3 regions of the Streptomyces sp. YJ-C3 genome follow, and region 3 is predicted to be linked to each of the others. Evidence: riboswitches for the same ligand, from Rfam matches in the RefSeq annotation. Region 3 holds a riboswitch; each other region holds the start of a gene.
The links. Region 3 has a riboswitch for cyclic di-AMP ahead of ACVHNB_RS03290 (transglycosylase family protein). Riboswitches for the same ligand answer to the same signal wherever they lie in the genome.
Positions count from the first base shown of each region.

Region 1 (7,236 bases), 180 kb from region 3:
GCGAGCACCACGTACCAGGCCAGGTCGAGCGCGAGCAGCACCCCGCACATGTCGCGCAGCACCCCGGTGACGTCGGAGTTCCAGAGGTCACCGGCCCGCCCGGCGAGCACCAGCCGGGCCGCCGCGAGCGCCGAGATCCCCAGCGCCCCGCCCGCGATCCAGTGGTCCCCGGCCCCCTCGAACACCTGCCGGCGGTCGAACCGGGCGAACGCGACGACGTACAGCACGATCCCGCACCAGAACACCACCACCGCCGCGTGGCCGAGCCAGGCCACGCCCAGCTCCGCCGACAGCGTCGCCCCGAGCACGGCCAGGCTCTGGGTCGCCACGCAGACGAGGAAGACGAGCCCCGGCATCCGCGGTTTCCAGTGGCGGACGACGGCGAGGAGCAGCACGGGCCACACGAGCGCGGCGATCACCAGCAGCGCCTCGGCGAGCGCCTGCAGGCCCGCCAGCGAGAGCCGGGTGCCGAGGACGCACGTCGCCGCGACCGCGGTCAGCGCGGGCGGCGTGTCCGCCTCGCGCTCCCAGCGGCCGCGGTCGCGGACGAGACGGAGCAGGAAATCGCAGGCCAGCACCGCCCAGAGCGCCGCGGCAAGGACCAGGAAGACACCGGACAGGACGGCGTACCCGGTCAGCCGGAACCCGACCGAGACGATGCCGGTCGCCATCACGGCGGCACCGGCGGCGGGCGGGAGCTGGGACCAGAAGGACTGCGGGATCACGTCCGGGCGGTGCTGCACCGCCCGAACGTAACCGCGGATCCGGTCAGGCGGGGCGCACCACGCTGTGGATCGACCCCGTGCCGTCGTAGTAGATGGACTCCTCGCGGACGTACGCCCCCGGCTTCGGCGCGTGGATCATCATGCCGTCGCCGAGGTAGAGGCCGACGTGGCTGATGTCGTCGTAGAAGAAGACCAGGTCACCCGGCTGGATGTCGGAGAGCGGGACGGTCGTGCCGACCTCCACCTGGTCCCAGGTGGTGCGCGGCAGCGAGATGCCCGCCGCCTTCCAGGCCGCCTGGGTCAGCCCCGAGCAGTCGTACGAGTCCGGGCCCGTGGCGCCCCACACGTACGGCTTGCCCTCCTGGGACTTGGCGAACGCCAGCGCCTTCGCCGCCTTGGCCGCGTAGGTCGACGACGAGCCGGACGAGCCGGACGAGCCGGACCCCGATCCGGACGACGTACCCGAGCCGTCCTCCTGCCGGGCCGCCTCCTCGGCCGCCTTCCGCTTCTGCTCCTCCTCGGCCTTCTGCTTCTGGGCGAGCTCGGCGGCCTTCTTGCGGGCCGCCTCTTCCTTCTTCTTCTCGATCGCCGCGAGCCGCTGCTTCTCCTCGGCCGTCAGCTCGGACAGCAGCCGGCGCGCGTCGGAGAGCTTGGACTGCACGCTCTGCTTCGAGGTCTTCAGCTCGGTCTGCGAGGAGGTGAGCTGCTGGAGGTTCTCCTGCGCCTCGGTGCGCTTCTTCGCGGTCGCGCGCTGCTGCTCCTGGTAGTCGTCGACCGCCTTCTTCTGGCTGGCGGTCATCCGGCTCATCAGGTGGTTCTGCGCGAAGTAGTCCTCGGGGTCGTCGGCGAGGAACATCGTCGCGGTGTCGCTGACCCCGCCCGAGCGGTACTGCTCGGCGGCGAACCGGCCCAGGTCCTGGCGGGCCGCGTTCATCTTCTCGGTGCGCTGCGCGATGTCGTCGAGGAGCTGGTCGACCTGCTTCTTCTTGCTGTCGGTCTGCTCCTTGGCGGAGTTGTACTTCTGCGTGGCGACCTCGGCCTGCCGGTACAGGGTGTCGACCTTCTTCTGCACCTCTTCGAGGCTCGGCCTGGCCGGCTGCGCGGGGGCGGCCTGTGCCGTCTGCGAGAGCAGGGCCACCGAGGTGAGGGCGGCGGTCGTGATCCCGACCGCGGGGGTGGTGCGAAGGCCGCCCGACATCCGGGAGCGGGTGCGCGGCTTGCGGTGCGACGCCAAGGAGGCGACTCCTTCCGTGGTCCGCCTACCGGGTTAGCTGTCGGGTTCGGGCGTACGGAAGGCTGCCCTACGGTCAACTGCCCGATGGTGCCGGGCCGTTGAGCCGATTCACCCCAAGGTCGGTTGGGTCCCCGGTTCCCTGCCTCTCGGCGTACGGAACTCAGCGGGGGCTGCCCGGTCGCCGCGTTGTTCGCGAGCGGGGGGACGGGCTGCCCGCGCAGCACCGTAGCCAACTCGTGTTGCTGCTGTGAAGGTTGATGTTCGATATGCCCGATACATTTTCGTGACCTTGGCGACTCCGCGGCCCCGCACCTGGCCGTATGCGGCCAACCCCTCATGGTCTGCGGCGATTTGTTCGCATTTCGTCCATGCGCTTGTCGGGGATGCGGGAGTGTGTGGGCTTCACTCACTATTTGTGAAGGTGTCGTCATGGAGTGTGACGAGGGGGCGTCCGGTGTCCGGGCCCGGCCGACCCGCGCGTTCCGAAGCCGCTGACCTGCTCGGACGGGCGGTGTGGTGAAGGCGGCGGCGGGGTGTCAGTGGGGCGGCCTAGACTCGTAGAGCGATGAGCAGCCTCTTTGACGACAACTTCCTGGCCAGCCTCCAGCGCGGCGCGGAGGAGCCCCCGCCGCCGCCCGAGGACGAGCACGACGGCCCCGCGCCGGAGCCGATCCCGGACGACCTGTTCGGCGGGAAGTTCGACGTGCCCCCGGCCAGGGACGCCTACTACCGCGACGGCGCCCCCCGCCCGGCCCTCGACCCGGCGGCCCTCCTCGACGGGCTGAACGAGAACCAGCGGGCGGCCGTCGTGCACGGTGGCACCCCGCTGCTCATCGTCGCGGGCGCCGGCTCCGGCAAGACCCGCGTCCTCACCCACCGCATCGCCTACCTGCTGGCCGAGCGCGGCGTGCACCCCGGCCAGATCCTCGCGATCACGTTCACGAACAAGGCCGCGGGCGAGATGAAGGAGCGCGTCGAGTCCCTCGTCGGCCCGCGCGCCAACGCCATGTGGGTCTCGACCTTCCACAGCGCCTGCGTGCGCATCCTGCGCCGCGAGTCGAAGAAGCTCGGCTTCACCTCGTCGTTCTCGATCTACGACGCCGCCGACAGCAAGCGCCTGATGGCCCTGGTCTGCCGCGACCTGGACCTCGACCCGAAGAAGTTCCCGCCGAAGTCCTTCAGCGCCAAGATCTCGAACCTGAAGAACGAGCTGATCGACGAGGAGGACTTCGCCGGCCAGGCCGCCGACGGATTCGAGAAGACGCTCGCCCAGGCCTACGCGATGTACCAGTCGCGGCTGCGCGAGGCCAACGCGCTGGACTTCGACGACCTGATCATGACGACGGTGAACCTGCTGCGCGCGTTCCCCGACGTCGCCGAGCACTACCGCCGCCGCTTCCGCCACGTCCTGGTCGACGAGTACCAGGACACGAACCACGCGCAGTACGCGCTGGTGCGCGAGCTCGTCGGCCCGGCCCAGGACGCGGAGGGCAACGACGCGGACCCCGCCGAGCTCTGCGTCGTGGGTGACGCCGACCAGTCCATCTACGCGTTCCGCGGCGCCACGATCCGCAACATCCTCCAGTTCGAGGAGGACTACACGGACGCGACGACGATCCTGCTGGAGCAGAACTACCGCTCCACCCAGACGATCCTCTCCGCGGCCAACGCGGTCATCGAGCGCAACGAGTCGCGCCGCCCCAAGAACCTGTGGACCAACGCGGGCGCGGGCGCCCAGATCACCGGCTACGTCGCGGACACCGAGCACGACGAGGCCCAGTTCGTCGCCGAGGAGATCGACCGGCTCACGGACGCGGGCGACGCGAAGGCCGGCGACGTCGCCGTCTTCTACCGGACGAACGCGCAGTCCCGTGTCTTCGAAGAGATCTTCATCCGCGTCGGCCTGCCCTACAAGGTCGTCGGCGGCGTCCGCTTCTACGAGCGCAAGGAGGTCCGGGACGTCCTCGCCTACCTGCGGGTCCTGTCGAACCCCGAGGACTCCGTCCCGCTGCGCCGCATCCTGAACGTGCCCAAGCGCGGCATCGGCGACCGAGCCGAGGCCATGATCGACGCACTGTCGCAGCGCGAGAAGATCTCCTTCCCGCAGGCACTGCGCCGCGTCGACGAGGCGTACGGCATGGCGGCCCGCTCGACGAACGCCGTGAAGCGGTTCAACACCCTCATGGAGGACCTGCGGACCATCGTGGAGTCGGGCGCCGGCCCGGCCACGGTCCTGGAGGCCGTCCTGGAGCGCACCGGGTACCTCGCCGAGCTGCAGTCCTCCACGGACCCGCAGGACGAGACCCGCATCGAGAACCTTCAGGAGCTCGCCGCCGTCGCCCTGGAATTCGAGCAGGAGTCCGGCGCGGCGGCCGAGGGCGCGGAGGAAGGCGAGGACGGCGGCGCGTCCGCGGGCACCCTCTCCGACTTCCTGGAGCGCGTCGCGCTCGTCGCCGACTCCGACCAGATCCCCGACGAGGAGGACGACGGCAGCGGCGTCATCACCCTGATGACCCTGCACACCGCCAAGGGCCTCGAATTCCCCACGGTCTTCCTGACCGGCATGGAGGACGGCGTCTTCCCGCACATGCGCTCCCTCGGCCAGACCAAGGAACTGGAGGAGGAGCGGCGCCTCGCGTACGTGGGCATCACGCGCGCGCGGGAGCGGCTGTACCTGACGCGGTCGACGATGCGCAGCGCCTGGGGCCAGCCCTCGTACAACCCGCCCTCCCGCTTCCTGGAGGAGATCCCGGACGCGCACCTGGAGTGGAAGCGCACGGGCGCTTCGGCGCCGGCGCCGTCCACCAAGGGCATCGGCGGCGGCATCGCCGCGTCGCTGTCGTCGTCCCGCTCCCGTACGACGCCGGCGTTCGCCACGCGCCGCGCCACCGAGAAGCCGGTGGTGTCCCTGGCCGTCGGCGACCGTGTCACGCACGACCAGTTCGGCCTCGGCACGGTGGTGGGCGTGAGCGGATCGGGCGGGAACGCGGAGGCGACGATCGACTTCGGCGACCCCAAGCCCAAGCGTCTGCTGCTGCGGTACGCGCCGGTCGAGAAGCTGTAGCGGTTACGCGGTTACGCGCTACGCGGTTACGTGGGATCCAGGCCGTGGCTGCGCAGCCACGGCAGCGGGTCGATCGCCGAGCCGCCCCCGGGCCGTACCTCGAAGTGCAGGTGCGGTCCGGTCGAGTTCCCGGAGTTGCCCGACCGCGCGATCACGTCACCGGCCTTCACGGGCCCGCTCATCACGGTGTGCGCGGAGAGGTGGCAGTACCAGGTCTCCGTACCGTCCTTGGCGGTCACTATCGCCATGTTCCCGTACGCGCTGTTCCACTGCGTGCGCACGGTGCCGTCCGTCGCGGCCATCACTGGAGTCCCGTACGAGACCGGGAAGTCGATGCCGGAGTGCACGGACATCCAGTTGATACCGGCCTGTCCGTAATAGGCGCTCAGCCCGCGCTGCTTCACCGGCAGAGCGAACTTGGGGCGCAGCGCCTCCTTGCGCGCGGCCTCCTCGGCGGCCTTCTTGCGGTCGGCCTCCTGCTTCGCCCTCAGGTCGATCCGCTCCTGCGTGCGGCTCGCCCGGTCGGCGAAGTCGCCCGCGTCCGCGGACACATCCTTGAGCTGCGTGTCCAGCTTGTTGTTGGCGACGGACGGCTTCACCGCGCTCGCGTCGGGCGCCGCCGCTGCCTGCGTCTCCTTGCCGTCGTCCCCGCCGCCGATGCTGCCCACGGACGCCGCCGCGATCCCGGCGACCCCGACCACGCACACCGAGGGCACGGCGACGGTCAGCAGCGCGGAACGCTTGGCGGGCACACGGCGACGGGACCTTCCGGCGGCGCGGGACGCGGCCCGCGACGTGAACTCCGGTTCGGCGGGAGCCGGTTCACGCGCATCGGACTCCGCCCGGGGCTCCGGCACGGAACCCGGCCCGGAGTCCGACCCGGCCTCGGGCTCGTCGTGCGCCTGGGGATACTCGACGGGGTTGTACTGGTCCGGCACGTACTCGTGGAGTGCGGCGGTCTCGAGGACACCGGTCTCGTGGAGTGCAGTCTCATGGACACCGGTCTCATGGAGAACCGTGTCATGGACGGCGGTCTCGTGAACGGCCGGGGTCCCGTCGGAGTTCCACGCCGTTGCGTCGTACGCGCCCGTGTCGTACGCCGTCGTACCGAAGACCGGCGTCTCGAAAGTCTGCGTCTCGAAGGTCTGGGTTTCGAAAGTCTGCGTCTCGTAGGGCTGCGCCGTCCACTGAGCGGTGTGCTGCTGGCCGTAACCGGCGCCCGCCCACATGGCGGTCGTGTCGTAACTGCCGGTGTCGTACGTGCCCGTGTCGTACGCGGCCGCGCTGTACGTCGTCGTGTCGAACGCACCCGTGTCGAAGCCCGACGTGGCGTACGGGTCGGCGTACTGCTGCTGACCGGCGGTGTGCCACTGGCCGGTGTCGTAGGAACCCGTGTCGTACGAGCTGTCGCCCGGCAGGTCACCGAAGAGCGGATCGGTGGCGAAGCTGGTCGTGGAGTAACCGTCGTGTGCCGCGTAGTGCGCGGTCCCCGACGGATGACGGTCGTTCACCAACTTCTCTTTCGCCTCGACAACAGGGGCTGCCAGAGCAGTGCGGCGACTGTACCCGGCGGTACGAGGGCACGACAATCTTCGGCAGGTTTCATGCCCGATGGAAACGGGCAATCGGCCGCCTTTCGGTGAACTGTGGGCAGAGCCTTGGCTCTGAGTTCGAGATGTGTTCGACGCGAACGGGCTCTTCCGGCGCCAGAGTCACGCCACCGTCAGGCCGCCGACCGAGTCGGCGGCGTGCACTCCTTCCGTCGTCGGGTCGGCGTCGAGGGCCTGGCGGACCCCCGTCGCGACGGCCGGGTGCACCGGCAGCGCCAGATGCCCGATGCCCGTCACCCGCACGTTCTGCACGAGGAGATCCGGGTGGTCGACGCACGCCGACTCCAGCGGCACCACCAGCCGGTCGAGATCGCTCCAGAAGCTCACGAAACGCGTACGGCAGCCGGGCGCCGGCCCCTTCAGCTCCTCGACGACCGGTGAACCGGGGCGCATCTGCCGCACGATCGGATGCGCGTCCGCGAGCGGCGCGACCCGGGTGCCGCCGTGCGGGGTGCCGAGCGAGACGAGCGTGCGCACCCGCTGGTCGCCGCCCAGGCGCTGCACGTAGTAGCGCGCTATCAGCCCGCCCAGGCTGTGACCCACGATGTCGATCCGCTCCTGGCCCGACCGCTCGCACAGCTCCTCGACATGCCGGGCCAGCAG
Region 1 covers NZ_CM132685.1:915,756-922,991, forward strand. The annotation lists gene ACVHNB_RS04040 (tellurite resistance/C4-dicarboxylate transporter family protein) at 1-743, opposite strand, end outside; gene ACVHNB_RS04045 (C40 family peptidase) at 769-1,959, opposite strand; cyclic di-AMP (ydaO/yuaA leader) riboswitch at 1,967-2,121, opposite strand; gene pcrA (DNA helicase PcrA) at 2,525-5,023, shown strand; gene ACVHNB_RS04055 (M23 family metallopeptidase) at 5,050-6,534, opposite strand; gene ACVHNB_RS04060 (esterase/lipase family protein) at 6,736-7,236, opposite strand, start outside.
Region 1: it holds a riboswitch for cyclic di-AMP, as region 3 does, so the genes downstream of both, ACVHNB_RS04045 (C40 family peptidase) here and ACVHNB_RS03290 (transglycosylase family protein) in region 3, are expected to answer to the same signal.

Region 2 (7,236 bases), 1.4 Mb from region 3:
AGGTCGGCGGCCCCGGACTCGTCGATGCCGTCGTACTCGGGCACCTTGCCGGGCTCGGCCGCGTCGCGCCGCCACTGGGCGTACTTCACGACTTCGGAGAGGGCGTGGACGGCGCGCTCGGCCGCGGGGTAGGCGGGGATGAGGCGCGGGGTGCCTTCGGGGGTGTCGGCTGTCGCGGGGAGAGTCCTGGGCGTCTGGGTGTCGGGGGCGTCCGGGGCGTTGGGGCCGGTGCTGGTCGCGGCGGAGAGGGCCTCGGCGAGGCCGCCCAGTTCGACGTGGACGACGAGCACGGGCTTCGTGGGCGCTGCCGCGGCGGCGGCGCTCAGGGCCGCCGCCAGCTCGGCGTCCTCGGTGGGGCCCTCCCCCACCGCGGGCATCGCGGTGACGACGACCGCGTCGGTCTTGTCGTCGGCGAGCGCCTCATCGAGGGCCGCGCGGAAGTCCGCCGCGGAGGCGGCCGTGGTCAGGTCCCGGGGCGTCTTGGGACGCAGTCCCTCGGAGAGGCACACGTCGTAGGTCAGCAGGCCGAGCGACTCGGAGTTGCCCAGGATGGCGACGCGCGGTCCGGCGGGCAGCGGCTGGCGGGCCAGGAGGAGACCGGTGTCGACGAGCTCGGTGATCGTGTCGACCCGGATGACGCCGGCCTGCCGCAGCAGCGCGGAGACCGTGGCGTACGGGAGGCGGGTGGCGCGTACGGCGTGCCCTGTGGGGGCGATGCCGCTCTGCCGGGCGCCCTGGACGACCACGAGGGGCTTGGCGGCGGCGGTACGGCGGGCGAGGCGGGTGAACTTGCGCGGGTTGCCGATGGATTCGAGGTACATGAGGGCGACGTCCGTGTCCGGGTCGTCGTACCAGTACTGAAGGACGTCGTTCCCGGAGACGTCGGCGCGGTTGCCCGCGGAGACGAACGTCGAGATCCCCGTGGCGCCGGTCACTCCTCCGCCCCGTCGGTGCAGGCGGGCCAGCAGGGCGATGCCGATGGCGCCGGACTGGGCGAACAGGCCGATGCGGCCGGGGCGGGGCATCTCGGGGGCGAGCGAGGCGTTGAGTCGTACGTCCGGGGACGTGTTGACGACGCCGAACGCGTTCGGCCCGACGATGCGCATTCCGTAGGTGCGGGCCTGGCGCACCAGTTCCCGCTGGCGCTCGCGGCCCTCGGCGCCGCTCTCGGCGTATCCGGCGGAGACCACGACCAGGCCCTGCACACCCCGTTCACCGCACTCGGCGACGACGTCGGGCACGTGCGGCGCGGGTACGGCGACGACGGCCAGGTCGACGGGCTCGGCCGGGTCGATGTCGCGGACGCAGCGGTGCGCGGGAACGCCGTCGACCTCGGTCAGGTCCCCGGGGAACGCCTTGTTCACCGCATACAGGCGGCCCGTGAAGCCCGCGTCCTTGAGGTTGTCCAGAACGCTGCGGCCCACTCCTCCGGGTGCCCGCCCCACGCCGATCACCGCGACGGAGCCGGGGGCGAGGAGCCGCTGCACGGAACGGGCCTCGGCACGCTGCTCACGGGCGCGCTGCACCGCGAGGGACGCCTCCGTGGGCTCCAGGTCGAACTCCAGGCGGACGACGCCGTCCTCGAAGCTGCGCTTCTGGGTGTATCCGGCGTCCGTGAACACCTTGATCATTTTGGTGTTGGCGGGGAGCACCTCGGCGGCGAACCGGCGGATGCCGCGCTCCCGGGCGACGGCGGCGATGTGCTCCAGAAGGGCGGACGCCACGCCGCGCCCCTGATGGGCGTCCTGCACGAGGAAGGCGACCTCGGCCTCGTCGGCGGGCGCGGAGGCGGGTCTGCCGTTCGGGTCGATCCGGTCGTAGCGGACGGTCGCGATGAACTCGCCGCCCACCGTGGCGGCCAGGCCGACGCGGTCCACGTAGTCGTGATGGGTGAAGCGGTGGACGTCTTTGTCGGACAGACGGGGGTAGGGCGCGAAGAAGCGGTAGTACTTCGACTCGTCCGAGACCTGCTCGTAGAAGCTGGTCAGGCGCTCGGCGTCGTCGGTGGTGATGGGCCTGATCCGGGCGGTGCCGCCGTCGCGCAGCACGACGTCGGCCTCCCAGTGGGCGGGGTAGGCGTGCCGGTCCGACGGGGTCTCCATGCCGCAAGGGTAGGGCTGGCCACCGACAAGCGGGCGACAGTCGTACGGGTCGCGGCCCGCGCGCGTGGGAGGCAGGCTATGGAAGGCCGAAGGGCAGTGCTCGGAGGGGACCTGGGTCCGCGTCGAGCACGCTCCACGGTGTGTGAGAATGGTCTAGACAACCGTGAGACACCTGAAGGGCAGCATCACATGGCTGAGCGCCGCGTCAACGTCGGCTGGGCCGAGGGCCTCCACGCCCGCCCCGCCTCCATCTTCGTCCGCGCGGCCACGGCGGCCGGCGTCCCCGTGACGATCGCCAAGGCTGACGGCAACCCGGTCAACGCCGCCTCCATGCTCGCGGTGCTGGGCCTGGGCGCCCAGGGCGGCGAGGAGATCGTCCTGGCCTCCGACGCCGAGGGTGCGGACGCCGCGCTCGACCGTCTGGCGAAGCTGGTCTCCGAGGGCCTCGAGGAGCTTCCCGAGACCGTCTGATCCCATCAGTTCGGCGGAGCCGCGCGTTTCCCTTCGAGGGCGCGCGGCTCCGCCGTTTTCGCATTCGGACACCACCGCGCGAAATTCAAGCACGCCGAATAGGGCAGCAGAATTACACCGCACTGGACGTCTTTAATCAGGGCGGCAAAAGATACTGCGCGGCTCATTCGATGAATACCGCACTTCTTTGTATACGGCCCCCCTGTTAATGCTGGAGCCCCGCCGTGTTTACGGCATGTTGCGAAGTCCTCACACGGTCGCCCGCACGGGGGACGCGCAGCCGGTGGGCCGTGACGGCGCGCTCGGTGTGCAGGGCGGTCAGGGAGCGGGCCCGCTCGGCGTCGCCGCGGGCCACCGCGTCCACGATGGCGCCGTGCTCCGCCCAGGAATCGCCCGGCTGGGCCGGGGTCTCGACGGCGTACATCCACGCGATCTTGTGCCGGAGCTGGGTGAGCAGGGTGATCAGGCCGGGGCTTCCCGAGGCCTGTGCGAGGGTCTCGTGGAACCAGCCGCCCAGGGAGCGCAGATCCTCGCTCTGGCCCCGCCTGGAGCGCTCCTGCCCCAGCCTGACCAGGCCACGCAGCACCTTGAGGTGGGCCTCGGTGCGACGCTGCGCGGCGCGCGCGGCACCCAGCGGCTCCAGCAGCATGCGGATCTCCAGCAGGTCGGCGGCCTCCTGCTCGGTGGGTTCGGCCACGCACGCGCCCGCGTGCCTGCGCGTGACGACGAAGCCCTCGGCCTCCAGGGTGCGCAGCGCCTCGCGGACCGGGACGCGCGAGACCCCGTAGCGGCGCGCGAGCAGTTCCTCGGTGAGCCTGCTGCCGCGCTCGTAGACACCCGCGACGATGTCGTCGCGGATCGCCGTGCATACCGAGTGCGCGGGAATGCGCATGACCCGACCTCCGCCTTAATCCCCGCGAAACGCGGTCGATTGACGCCCGTGCAAGCGCGATTGACACCTGTTCGACGCGCCCGCCCAGTGACTCTATTCCACCCTCCTTGAATTTCCGACGGCAGGCCGGAATCCATGGATATTTTTTGGACAGGAACAGCGTGCACACGCGAAAGCCCCGGCTCGGCGGCCGGGGCTTTCGGGGACTGCTGCTGCGGATGCGTCAGACGTTCACGCCGTGCGAGCGGAGGTACGCGACGGGGTCCATGTCGGAGCCGTAGTCGGGGGTCGTGCGGGCCTCGAAGTGGAGGTGCGGGCCCGTGACGTTGCCGGTGGCGCCGGAGAGGCCTATCTGCTGGCCGGGGGTGACGGCCTGGCCGACGGAGACACCGATGGACGACAGGTGACCGTACTGGGTGTACGTGCCGTCGTTCATCTTGATCACGATGTTGTTGCCGTACGCGCCGCCCCAGCCGGCCTCGACGACGGTGCCGGAGCCCACGGCGTGCACGGAGGTGCCGCTCGCCGCGTGGAAGTCGATGCCGGTGTGGCTGCCGGAGGACCACAGGCCGCTGCTCGCCTTGTAGGCGGTGGAGACGTAGGAGCCGGTGATCGGTGCCACGAAGGAGTTGAGGCGCTTGCGCTCGGCCTCACGGGCGGCGCGCTCCTTGGCCTCGCGCTCCTTCTTGGCCTTCGCCTCGGCCTCGCGCTTGGCCTCCTGGGCCTTCTTCTTCGCCTCGGCCTCGGCCTTCTTCTTGGCGGCGGCTTCAGCGGCGGCCTTCTTCTGCGCGGAGGCCTGCGCGTCGATCTGGTCGGCCAGGGAGTCGCCGATGGCGATGGCCTGGGTCAGGCCGTTCTGGTCGGCGGCCGCGTTGTCGGCGGCGAGAGCGGGGGCGGCGAGGCCTCCGAGGACACCGGTCGTGGTGATCGCCGCGACACCCGCGACCTGCGCGGTGGTACGCGTGAGACGGCTGGGACGACGGTGCTTCCCGGTGGCACGGGTGAACGCCATGAAGTGGCTGGTCCTTTCCTTCCCTCTCGCCTACCGGGTTAGCTGACGGGTTCGGAGCAGGAAGGTCTCCTACGGACACCCTCCCCGTACGGGAAGAGCGTCCGATTCACCCCAGGGACTGCGGTGGGTCCCCGGCTCCCCTGGCTCGCGCCGTGGGGGACTCGGCGATGACTGTCCGGTGTCGCGGGCGCGACGTAGGTCTGGCGGACAGCCGGACCGACGCTAAACGGGACATCTTTTAATCAACAAACGGATCCCGGCTTTTGTAGTGCATGCCACAGACCAGACAGGCAACCTCCGCCCCAATTCGGACATTCGTGATCCAAGGTCGGTCGTGGACGGACGTGAGCGACAGCACGAAGCCCCGGTGGTCGGCGTGACCATCGGGGCTTCGTGCGGCGTGCGGGACGGGGGTCAGCCCGTGACCACGGTCACCTCACCGATGCCGAGGGCCCTGACGGGCTCCTCGATCTGCGCGGCGTCGCCCACGAGGATCGTCACCAGCCGGTCGGCCGGGAAGGCGTTCACGACCGCCGCAGTGGCCTCCACGGTGCCCGTCTCGGCGAGTTGGCGGTACAGCCGGGCCTGGAAGTCGTCCGGCAGCTGCTGCTCGACCTGGTCGGCGAGGGTGCCCGCGACCGCCGCGGCCGTCTCGAACTTCAGCGGGGCCACACCCACCAGGTTCTGCACGGCCGTGTCGCGTTCCGCGTCCGTGAGGCCCTCGGCGGCCAGCGTGCGCAGGACCTTCCAGAGGTCGTCGAGCGCGGGTCCGGTGTTCGGCGTGTCCACGGAGCCGCTGATGGCGAGCATCGCCGCGCCCGTCCCGTCGGGCGCGGACCGCAGCACCTGGGCGAAGGACCGCACACCGTAGGTGTAGCCCTTCTCCTCGCGCAGGACGCGGTCCAGGCGCGAGGTGAGCGTGCCGCCGAGGCAGTACGTGCCGAGGATCTGCGCCGCCCACACGCGGTCGTGCTTGTCGGGCCCGATCCGGCCGATGAGCAGCTGCGTCTGCACCGCTCCCGGACGGTCCACGACGACGACCCGGCCGGTGTCGTCCGCGGTGACCGGCGGCGCCGGGCGCGGCTCGCTCGTGTCGCCGGTCCAGGCGCCGAGCGTGTCCGCGAGGAGGGCGTCGAGGTCGGTGCCCGTCAGGTCGCCCACCACGACGACGGTCCCGGTGGCGGGACGTACGTGCTTCTCGTAGAAGGCGCGCACGGCCACCGCGTCGATGGCGGCGACGGTCTCCTCGGTGCCCTGACGCGGGCGCGACATGCGCGAGCCGGCCGGGAAGAGCTGCCTGGAGAGCTCCTTGGCGGCGCGGCGGGCCGGGTTGGCGCTCTCGTGCGGGATCTCGTCCAGGCGGTTGCGGACGAGGCGCTCGATCTCGCTGTCCGCGAAGGCGGGCGCCCGCAGGGCGTCGGCCAGCAGGGCCAGCCCCTTGGGGAGGCGGGAGACCGGCACTTCCAGGGAGACGCGGACGCCGGGGTGGTCGGCGTGCGCGTCCAACGTGGCGCCGCAGCGCTCCAGTTCCGCCGCGAACTCCTCCGCGGAGTGCTTGTCGGTGCCCTCGTTGAAGGCACGCGCCATGATCGTGGCGACGCCGTCGAGCCCGGCGGGCTCGGCGTCCAGCGGCGCGTCCAGGTTGATCTCGACGGCGACGACCTGCTGGCCGGGACGGTGGCAGCGCAGCACCGTCAGGCCGTTGGCGAGCTCGCCGCGCTCCGGGGCGGGGAACGCCCACGGCTTGGCCGCGCCGGCCTGCGGCTGGGGGTGGAAGTCCATGGTCGCGAGCTGCTCGGTCACCGGCCCGCCTCCTCGTCGTTCTCGTCGCTCTCGTCATCGGGGTCGGCGGGGGCCGTCGGCTCGTACACGAGGACCGCGCGGTTGTCGGGGCGCAGGCGGGCCTTGGCGACCTCCTGGACCTCCTCGGCGGTCACCTCGAGGACGCGCTGCACGGCCGTGAGCGCGAGCTGCGGGTCGCCGAACAGTACGGCGTAGCGGCACAGTTCGTCGGCGCGGCCCGCCACGGTGCCGAGCCGGTCCAGCCACTCGCGCTCCAACTGGGCCTGGGCGCGCTCCATCTCCTCGGGCGTGGGACCCTCCTCGGCGAACCGGGCGAGCTCCTCGTCGACGGCGGCCTCGATGACCGGCACCTCGACGTCTCCGGAGGTCTTCACGTCGAGCCAGCCCAGGGAGGGCGCGCCGGCCAGGCGCAGCAGTCCGAACCCGGCGGCCACGGCGGTGCGGTCGCGGCGCACCAGACGGTTGTAGAGCCGCGACGACTCGCCGCCGCCGAGGACCGTCAGGGCGAGGTCGGCGGCGTCGCACGCGCGCGTGCCGTCCTCCGGGAGCCGGTAGGCCGCCATGAGGGCGCGCGCGGGGACCTCCTCCTCGACGACCTCGCGCAGCTGCCCGCCGATCACCTCGGGCAGGGAACCGTCGCGCGGGGCGGCCTTGCCGTCGTGGCCGGGGATGGAGCCGAAGTACTTCTCGACCCAGGCGAGCGTCTCCTCGGGGTCGATGTCGCCCACTACGGAGAGCACCGCGTTGTTGGGCGCGTAGTAGGTGCGGAAGAAGTTCCGCGCGTCTTCGAGGGTGGCCGCGTCCAGGTCGGCCATGGAGCCGATGGGCGTGTGGTGGTACGGGTGGCCCTCCGGGTACATGAGGGCGGTCAGCTTCTCGAACGCGGTGCCGTAGGGGACGTTGTCGTAGCGCTGACGGCGCTCGTTCTTCACGACGTCCCGCTGGTTCTCCATCGA
Region 2 covers NZ_CM132685.1:2,165,246-2,172,481, reverse strand. The annotation lists gene ACVHNB_RS09620 (bifunctional acetate--CoA ligase family protein/GNAT family N-acetyltransferase) at 1-2,102, opposite strand, end outside; gene ACVHNB_RS09615 (HPr family phosphocarrier protein) at 2,292-2,573, shown strand; gene ACVHNB_RS09610 (GntR family transcriptional regulator) at 2,779-3,465, opposite strand; gene ACVHNB_RS09605 (M23 family metallopeptidase) at 3,689-4,477, opposite strand; cyclic di-AMP (ydaO/yuaA leader) riboswitch at 4,490-4,654, opposite strand; gene ACVHNB_RS09600 (M16 family metallopeptidase) at 4,892-6,259, opposite strand; gene ACVHNB_RS09595 (M16 family metallopeptidase) at 6,277-7,236, opposite strand, start outside.
Region 2: it holds a riboswitch for cyclic di-AMP, as region 3 does, so the genes downstream of both, ACVHNB_RS09605 (M23 family metallopeptidase) here and ACVHNB_RS03290 (transglycosylase family protein) in region 3, are expected to answer to the same signal.

Region 3 (7,236 bases):
CCTCCGACCACGGCGAGCACCTCACCGAGAACGAGGCCGCGGCGATGGCCTTCATCCTGCTCTTCGCCGGCTTCGAGACGACGGTCAACCTCATCGGGAACGGCACGTACGCCCTGCTCACCCACCCTGAGCAGCGCGCGCGGCTGCAGCGGGCGCTGGCCGAGGGCGACACCGGGCTGCTGGCGACCGGCGTCGAGGAACTGCTGCGCTTCGACGGCCCGGTCGAGCTGGCGACCTGGCGGTTCGCGACCGAACCCCTCACCATCGGCGGCCAGGACATCGCCACCGGGGACCCGGTCCTCGTCGTGCTCGCCGCCGCCGACCGCGACCCGGCGCGCTTCGCCGCACCCGACACCCTCGACCTCGCGCGCCGCGACAACCAGCACCTCGGCTACGGCCACGGCATCCACTACTGCCTCGGCGCCCCCCTCGCGCGCCTGGAGGGACAGACCGCGCTCGCCACCTTGCTGACGCGCCTTCCGGACCTGCGACTTGCCCAGGATCCGGCCGATCTGCGGTGGCGCGGCGGTCTCATCATGCGTGGACTGCGCACGCTGCCGGTGGAGTTCACGCCCCACCAGAACTGACGAGCCGTCACATCTGTGACTTTCACGTGATCTGCGCTGCATCGACTTGTGACAAGCGTTCGAGTCCCGCTACGTTCACCAGTCATCGCGACACGTGCACATCCTGCACTCCCGCATCACCCGTCGCGTGCAGCAGCATCAGTCTCGCGAAAGGGAACCGCATGCTCTCCGGGAACGGTCGTCACCGTCGCCCCCGTCAGGCACCCGCTCTCGTTGTCGCCGCCGGTGTCACCGGCAGCGCCATCGCGATCCCGCTGCTCGCCGCGACCAACGCGAGCGCCGCCTCCACCAGCACGTGGGACAAGCTCGCCGAGTGCGAGTCCGGCGGCCAGTGGAGCCTGGACGCGGGCAACGGGTACTACGGCGGACTGCAGTTCTCGCAGGAGATGTGGGAGCAGTACGGCGGTCTCGACTACGCCGCGCGCGCCGACGAGGCCAGCAGATCCCAGCAGATAGCCGTCGCCGAGAAAGCGCTCGACGACCGCGGGCCGAGCGCCTGGCCGAGCTGCTCGATCGTGGCCGGTCTCACCAAGAGCGACGACTCGGCCGATGTCGACCCGGGCGCGAGCGCCTCCCCGTCGGACGACTCCTCGGACGGCTCCTCGGACTCCGCCGACGACTCCGCCACGGATTCGGGAGACAAGAATCACGACGGGTCCGGCACATCGGACACCCCGTCAGCCGACGCGACGGGCGATACCTCCGGTAACACGTCGAGCGACGACCCGAGCGACACGGCAAGCGACAAGTCGGACAAGTCGGGGCAGTCCGCCGACGATTCCGGCACCGACCCCAGCGCCGACGCCTCCGGCTCGGCGGCCGATCAGGAGCCCTCGGACGCGGCCACCCCGTCCGCCCCGGCCTCGGACGACGCCTCCGCCGGCGGCCGTCACCGCGGCGACCGCGCCACGGACGACACCTCCGACTCCCGTACGGGAGAAGGCCGTCACGCCTCCCGCGAGGAGCGGCGCGACGAAGGGACGTACACGGTCCGCTCCGGCGACAACCTGTGGGACATCGCCGACGCCCATGACGTCGACGGCGGGTGGGATGCGCTCTACGACCTGAACAAGAAGACGGTCGGCTCCGACCCCGACCTCATCCTTCCTGGTCAGAGTCTGGATCTTGGCCTCGAATCGGGCGAAAAGTAGCGGGAGTTCAGGGCTGGTTGGGGCGCGTATGTCCACTTTTGCGCGAGTGAGACATGAGTCTCAAAGACCCTGATCGTCTTTGAAATCGGGCGGATCCACTGCTTAACGTCGTCACCGCTCGCCACTGCGGGCCCCGACGGACGTCACGCCGAATCCTGCCAACGTCCGTACGGGAACAGTCGACGCGTCAGCGCCGTAGGCAGGAGCGGGGGACCCAGGTAAGTGCCGTTCAGGGAGACCGAGACGGCTTGGGGTTAAGCCGCGCACAAGGATGCGCGGCCGGGCACTCACTGGCCCGAACCCGACAGCTCACCTCGTAGGCGTCGGTGAGGGGATCTCTCCATGCTGCTTTCCAGCAAGGGCAAGCACCGCCGCCCGTCCAAGGCCGTCCGTGTCGCCACGCTCGCCGGCGTCGCCGGTGCCGCTGTCGCCGTCCCGCTGATGGGCGCCACCTCCGCCTCCGCCGCCTCCACCTCCGAGTGGGACCAGGTCGCGCAGTGCGAGTCCGGTGGCAACTGGTCCATCAACACGGGCAACGGCTACTACGGCGGCCTCCAGTTCTCGTCCTCGACCTGGGCCGCGTACGGCGGCACCGCCTACGCCTCCTCCGCCGACCAGGCCTCCAAGGCCCAGCAGATATCGGTCGCCGAGAAGGTCCTCGCCGCGCAGGGCAAGGGTGCCTGGCCGAGCTGTGGTGTGGGCCTGTCCGGCGCCTCCACCTCGAACTCCGCCCCGGCTCCCGAGCAGCCGAAGCAGCAGCAGGCTCAGCCGCAGCAGCGCTCCGAGTCCTCCACGACCACCCGCTCCGAGCAGCGCCAGGCGCCGCAGCAGCAGGAGTCGAAGAAGACCGTCACGACCCCGACCGGCAAGAAGGTCAAGAAGGGCGACGGCGAGTACAAGGTGAAGCACGGCGACACCCTCAGCAAGATCGCCGAGGCGCACGGCACCACCTGGCAGAAGGTGTTCAAGCTCAACAAGGACATCGTCACCGACGCCGACCTGATCTACCCGGGTCAGCAGCTGCACCTGAAGTAAGCCGCACGTATAGAGGGGAGCCTCGGCATCGGCGGACGCCGAGCTCTTTCGACCCGTCCCCATGTAACGGGCCGCTCGCATCGGCGCCCCATCCCGGCATCCGGGGTGGGGCGCCTTGCTGTCCGCCGACTGCGGCACCGTCGCGGCTGCCCGCGGCCCGCACCCGGCGCTCGGCCCGGACACGGCGGACGGGATTCCGTCACCCGCACGCCACCACCCCGTTTTGTTCCAGTTGGGAACATTTCGCTAACGGCGTTGTCCACGAGACGGGCGGTCGGCTGGCCGATGCCCCGGAGCCGGTTAGGCTCATGGGTGCGGGAATGCGTTACCGAGGCAGCCCGCCCAGTTGCGTCACATCCCAGAAGGAGATGCTCGTGCCGTCCATCGACGTCGTCGTAGCCCGGGAAATCCTGGACTCCCGAGGCAACCCCACGGTCGAGGTCGAGGTCGGCCTCGACGACGGCAGCACGGGTCGTGCTGCCGTTCCGTCCGGTGCCTCCACCGGTGCCTTCGAGGCCATCGAACTCCGTGACGGTGACCCCAACCGTTACCAGGGCAAGGGTGTCGAGAAGGCCGTCCTCGCCGTCATCGAGCAGATCGGCCCGGAGCTCGTCGGCTACGACGCCACCGAGCAGCGCCTGATCGACCAGGCGATGTTCGACCTGGACGCCACGGACAACAAGGGCTCCCTCGGCGCCAACGCCATCCTCGGCGTCTCGCTCGCCGTGGCCCACGCCGCCTCCGAGGCCAGCGACCTGCCGCTCTTCCGCTACCTCGGCGGTCCGAACGCGCACCTGCTGCCCGTCCCGATGATGAACATCCTGAACGGTGGGTCGCACGCCGACTCCAACGTCGACATCCAGGAGTTCATGATCGCCCCGATCGGCGCGGAGTCCTTCTCCGAGGCGCTGCGCTGGGGCACCGAGGTCTACCACACCCTCAAGAAGGTCCTGAAGGCCAAGGGCCTGTCCACCGGCCTCGGCGACGAGGGCGGCTTCGCCCCGAACCTGGAGTCGAACCGCGCCGCCCTCGACCTCATCCTCGAGGCCATCAAGGAGGCCGGCTACATCCCCGGCCAGCAGGTCGCGCTCGCGCTGGACGTCGCCGCCTCCGAGTTCTACAAGGACGGCAAGTACCAGTTCGAGGGCAAGGAGCGCTCGGCGGCCGAGATGACCGAGTACTACGAGGAGCTCGTCTCCGCGTACCCGCTCGTCTCCATCGAGGACCCGCTGTACGAGGACGACTGGGCCGGCTGGAACGTCATCACCGAGAAGCTGGGCGACAAGGTCCAGCTCGTCGGCGACGACCTCTTCGTCACCAACCCGGAGCGCCTGGCCCGCGGCATCGAGGAGAACTCGGCGAACGCCCTCCTCGTCAAGGTCAACCAGATCGGCTCGCTGACCGAGACCCTGGACGCCGTCGAGCTGGCCCAGCGCAACGGCTTCAAGTGCATGATGTCGCACCGCTCCGGCGAGACCGAGGACGTCACCATCGCCGACCTGGCCGTCGCCACCAACTGCGGCCAGATCAAGACCGGCGCCCCGGCCCGCTCCGAGCGTGTCGCCAAGTACAACCAGCTCCTTCGCATCGAGGAGATCCTGGACGACGCGGCGGTCTACGCCGGTCGCAGCGCATTTCCCCGCTTCAAGGGCTGACCGGCCCCGACGCCTGCTGAGGCAGTAGTTCCGTACGTCCCCGCACTCGGTCCCGTACCGTGTGCGGGGACGTACGCACGTAGACGGGTGCCGCCAGGTGCCGCAGGCAGACGGGGAGGCCCAGAGGCGATGCCGGGAAAGCTCCGAAGCAGGGGCCGCGACGACGCCGCCCGCTTCTCCACGGCCACCCGCCTGCGCCTGCTCGGCGAGCAGACCGCGGAGCGCGTCTACCGCTCGCAGAACAAGCGCCAGGCCCGCCGCTCCCGCCTCACCGGCCGCGCGGCCCTGCTCGCCCTCGTCGTCTGCACCCTCGTGGTCGCGCTCGCGTACCCGATAAGGCAGTACGTCTCCCAGCGCGGCGAGATCGCGGACCTGCAGCGCCAGCAGCAGGAGGCCAGGGACCGGGTCGACAGGCTGCGTGACGAGAAGGCCCGCTGGCAGGACGACACGTACGCCGAGCAGCGCATCCGCGAACGGCTGCACATGGTGATGCCGGGCGAGACCGGGTACGTGGTGCCCGATCCGCGCTCCACCGAGTCGAGCCGCGCCGAGCAGGGCGAGGCCGACCGCCCCTGGTACTCGAACGTCTGGGACGGCGTCGACAAGGCCGACCGGGCGGACGGCTGAGCCGCCGCCCCGCCGCACCCCCTCCACTGATCCACGTACACGAAAGACACTCAGAGACAGCCATGGAAACGCCCCCGCCGCAGACCGCGCCCACCGCGCCCACGGACGCCGACATCCACGCGTTCCAGGAACAGCTCGGCCGCCCGCCGCGCGGCCTGCGCGCCATCGCGCACCGCTGCCCCTGCGGCAACCCGGACGTGGTCGAGACGGCCCCGCGCCTGGAGGACGGCACGCCGTTCCCGACGACGTACTACCTGACGTGCCCGCGCGCGGCCTCGGCCATCGGCACGCTGGAGGCCAACGGCGTCATGAAGGAGATGACGGAGCGCCTGCAGACGGACCCCGAGCTGGCCCAGCAGTACCGGGCGGCCCACGAGGACTACATCGCGCGCCGTGACGCCATCGAGGTCCTGGAGAACTTCCCGAGCGCCGGCGGCATGCCCGACCGCGTGAAGTGCCTGCACGTCCTCGTGGCCCACTCCCTGGCCGCGGGGCCCGGTGTGAACCCGCTGGGCGACGAGGCGATCGAGATGCTGCCCGAGTGGTGGAAGAAGGGCGCGTGCGTGAGCGCGAAGCCCGCCGAGGAGGCCGTGTGACCAGGGTCGCCGCGATCGACTGCGGTACGAACTCCATCCGCCTCCTCGTCGCCGACGCGAACCCGCAGACCGGCGAACTCGTCGACCTGGACCGCCGGATGACGATCGTCCGGCTCGGCCAGGGCGTCGACCGGACGGGCCGCCTCGCCCCCGAGGCGCTGGAGCGCACGTTCGCGGCGTGCCGCGAGTACGCCGCCGTGATCAAGGAGCACGGGGCCGAGAAGGTCCGCTTCGTGGCGACCTCGGCGTCCCGCGACGCCGAGAACCGCGACGAGTTCGTGCGGGGCGTCCTGGACATCCTGGGCGTCGAGCCCGAGGTGATCACGGGCGACCAGGAGGCCGAGTTCTCCTTCACGGGCGCGACGAAGGAGCTCACCGGCCGCGCCGACCTGGACAAGCCGTACCTGGTCGTCGACATCGGCGGCGGCTCGACCGAGTTCGTGGTCGGCGACGACACCGTGGGCTCGGCCCTCTCCGTGGACGTCGGCTGCGTCCGCATGACCGAGCGTCACCTGGTCGACGACGAGGGCCGGGTCACCGACCCGCCGACCCCGGCCCAGATCGAGGCGATCCGCGAGGACATCGCCGAGGCCCTCGACAAGGTCACGCAGACCGTCCCGATCCGCTCCGCCCGCACCCTGGTCGGCCTGGCCGGCTCGGTGACGACGGTGGCGGCCCTGGCCCTCGGCCTGAGCGCGTACGACTCCACGGCGATCCACCACTCCCGGATCCCGTTCGAGAAGGTCGCCGAGCTCACCGACTGGCTGCTGACCTCCACCCACGACCAGCGCGCCCTGAAGCCGGTCATCCACCCCGGCCGCGTCGACGTCATCGCCTCCGGCGCCCTCGTCCTGCGACTGATCATGGAGTGGATCGGTGCCCGCGAGGTGGTCGTCAGCGAGCACGACATCCTCGACGGCATCGCCTGGTCGATCGCCTGAGGCGGAATCCGCGGAGCCGAGGGCCTCGAAACGAGCTCGCCTGAGCGTGTACGGTGCCGCCTGAGCACGGTCGAGACCGGTTCCGACACGCCCCGGCGACACTCCGTCGGGAAAGTTCGTGAAGTTCTTCACAAGGAATTCGGTCCCGTTGGACGCGGTTTTGGGGCCTTGGGCCCGTTCGGGGCCGTCCATGGGCCCTACCGGAAGGGATCCGTGGGGTTCCGCGCGTGTTACGCGGGGGTGAAATCCGGGAGTGGTCCAGTGCTTCCGAAGGCTCACTGTGGCTGCTCAAGAGGGGTGAGCAACGACTGGCGGTGCACCGTGGTTCCCCGCGTCGACCATGACTTGGGTCACGTGGGCGGCGAAGTGTAGCAGAGGCCCCACCCGTCCTTGTGAAGGGGCGCACGAGCGACCCCCTCCACTCGGGTGGATACTCGATGGCATGAGCACCACGGAGCGTCCCAGGATCCTCATTGTCGGGGGTGGGTACGTAGGCCTGTACGCGGCGCGACGCATCCTGAAGAAGATGCGTTACGCGGAAGCGACCGTCACGGTCGTCGACCCGCGCTCGTACATGACGTACCAGCCCTTCCTCCCCGAGACCGCCGCCGGCAGCATCTCGCCGCGCAACGTCGTCGTCCCGC
Region 3 covers NZ_CM132685.1:736,338-743,573, forward strand. The annotation lists gene ACVHNB_RS03280 (cytochrome P450 family protein) at 1-587, shown strand, start outside; gene ACVHNB_RS03285 (transglycosylase family protein) at 749-1,738, shown strand; cyclic di-AMP (ydaO/yuaA leader) riboswitch at 1,920-2,076, shown strand; gene ACVHNB_RS03290 (transglycosylase family protein) at 2,081-2,773, shown strand; gene eno (phosphopyruvate hydratase) at 3,142-4,428, shown strand; gene ACVHNB_RS03300 (FtsB family cell division protein) at 4,558-5,055, shown strand; gene ACVHNB_RS03305 (DUF501 domain-containing protein) at 5,118-5,651, shown strand; gene ACVHNB_RS03310 (Ppx/GppA phosphatase family protein) at 5,648-6,592, shown strand; gene ACVHNB_RS03315 (NAD(P)/FAD-dependent oxidoreductase) at 7,035-7,236, shown strand, end outside.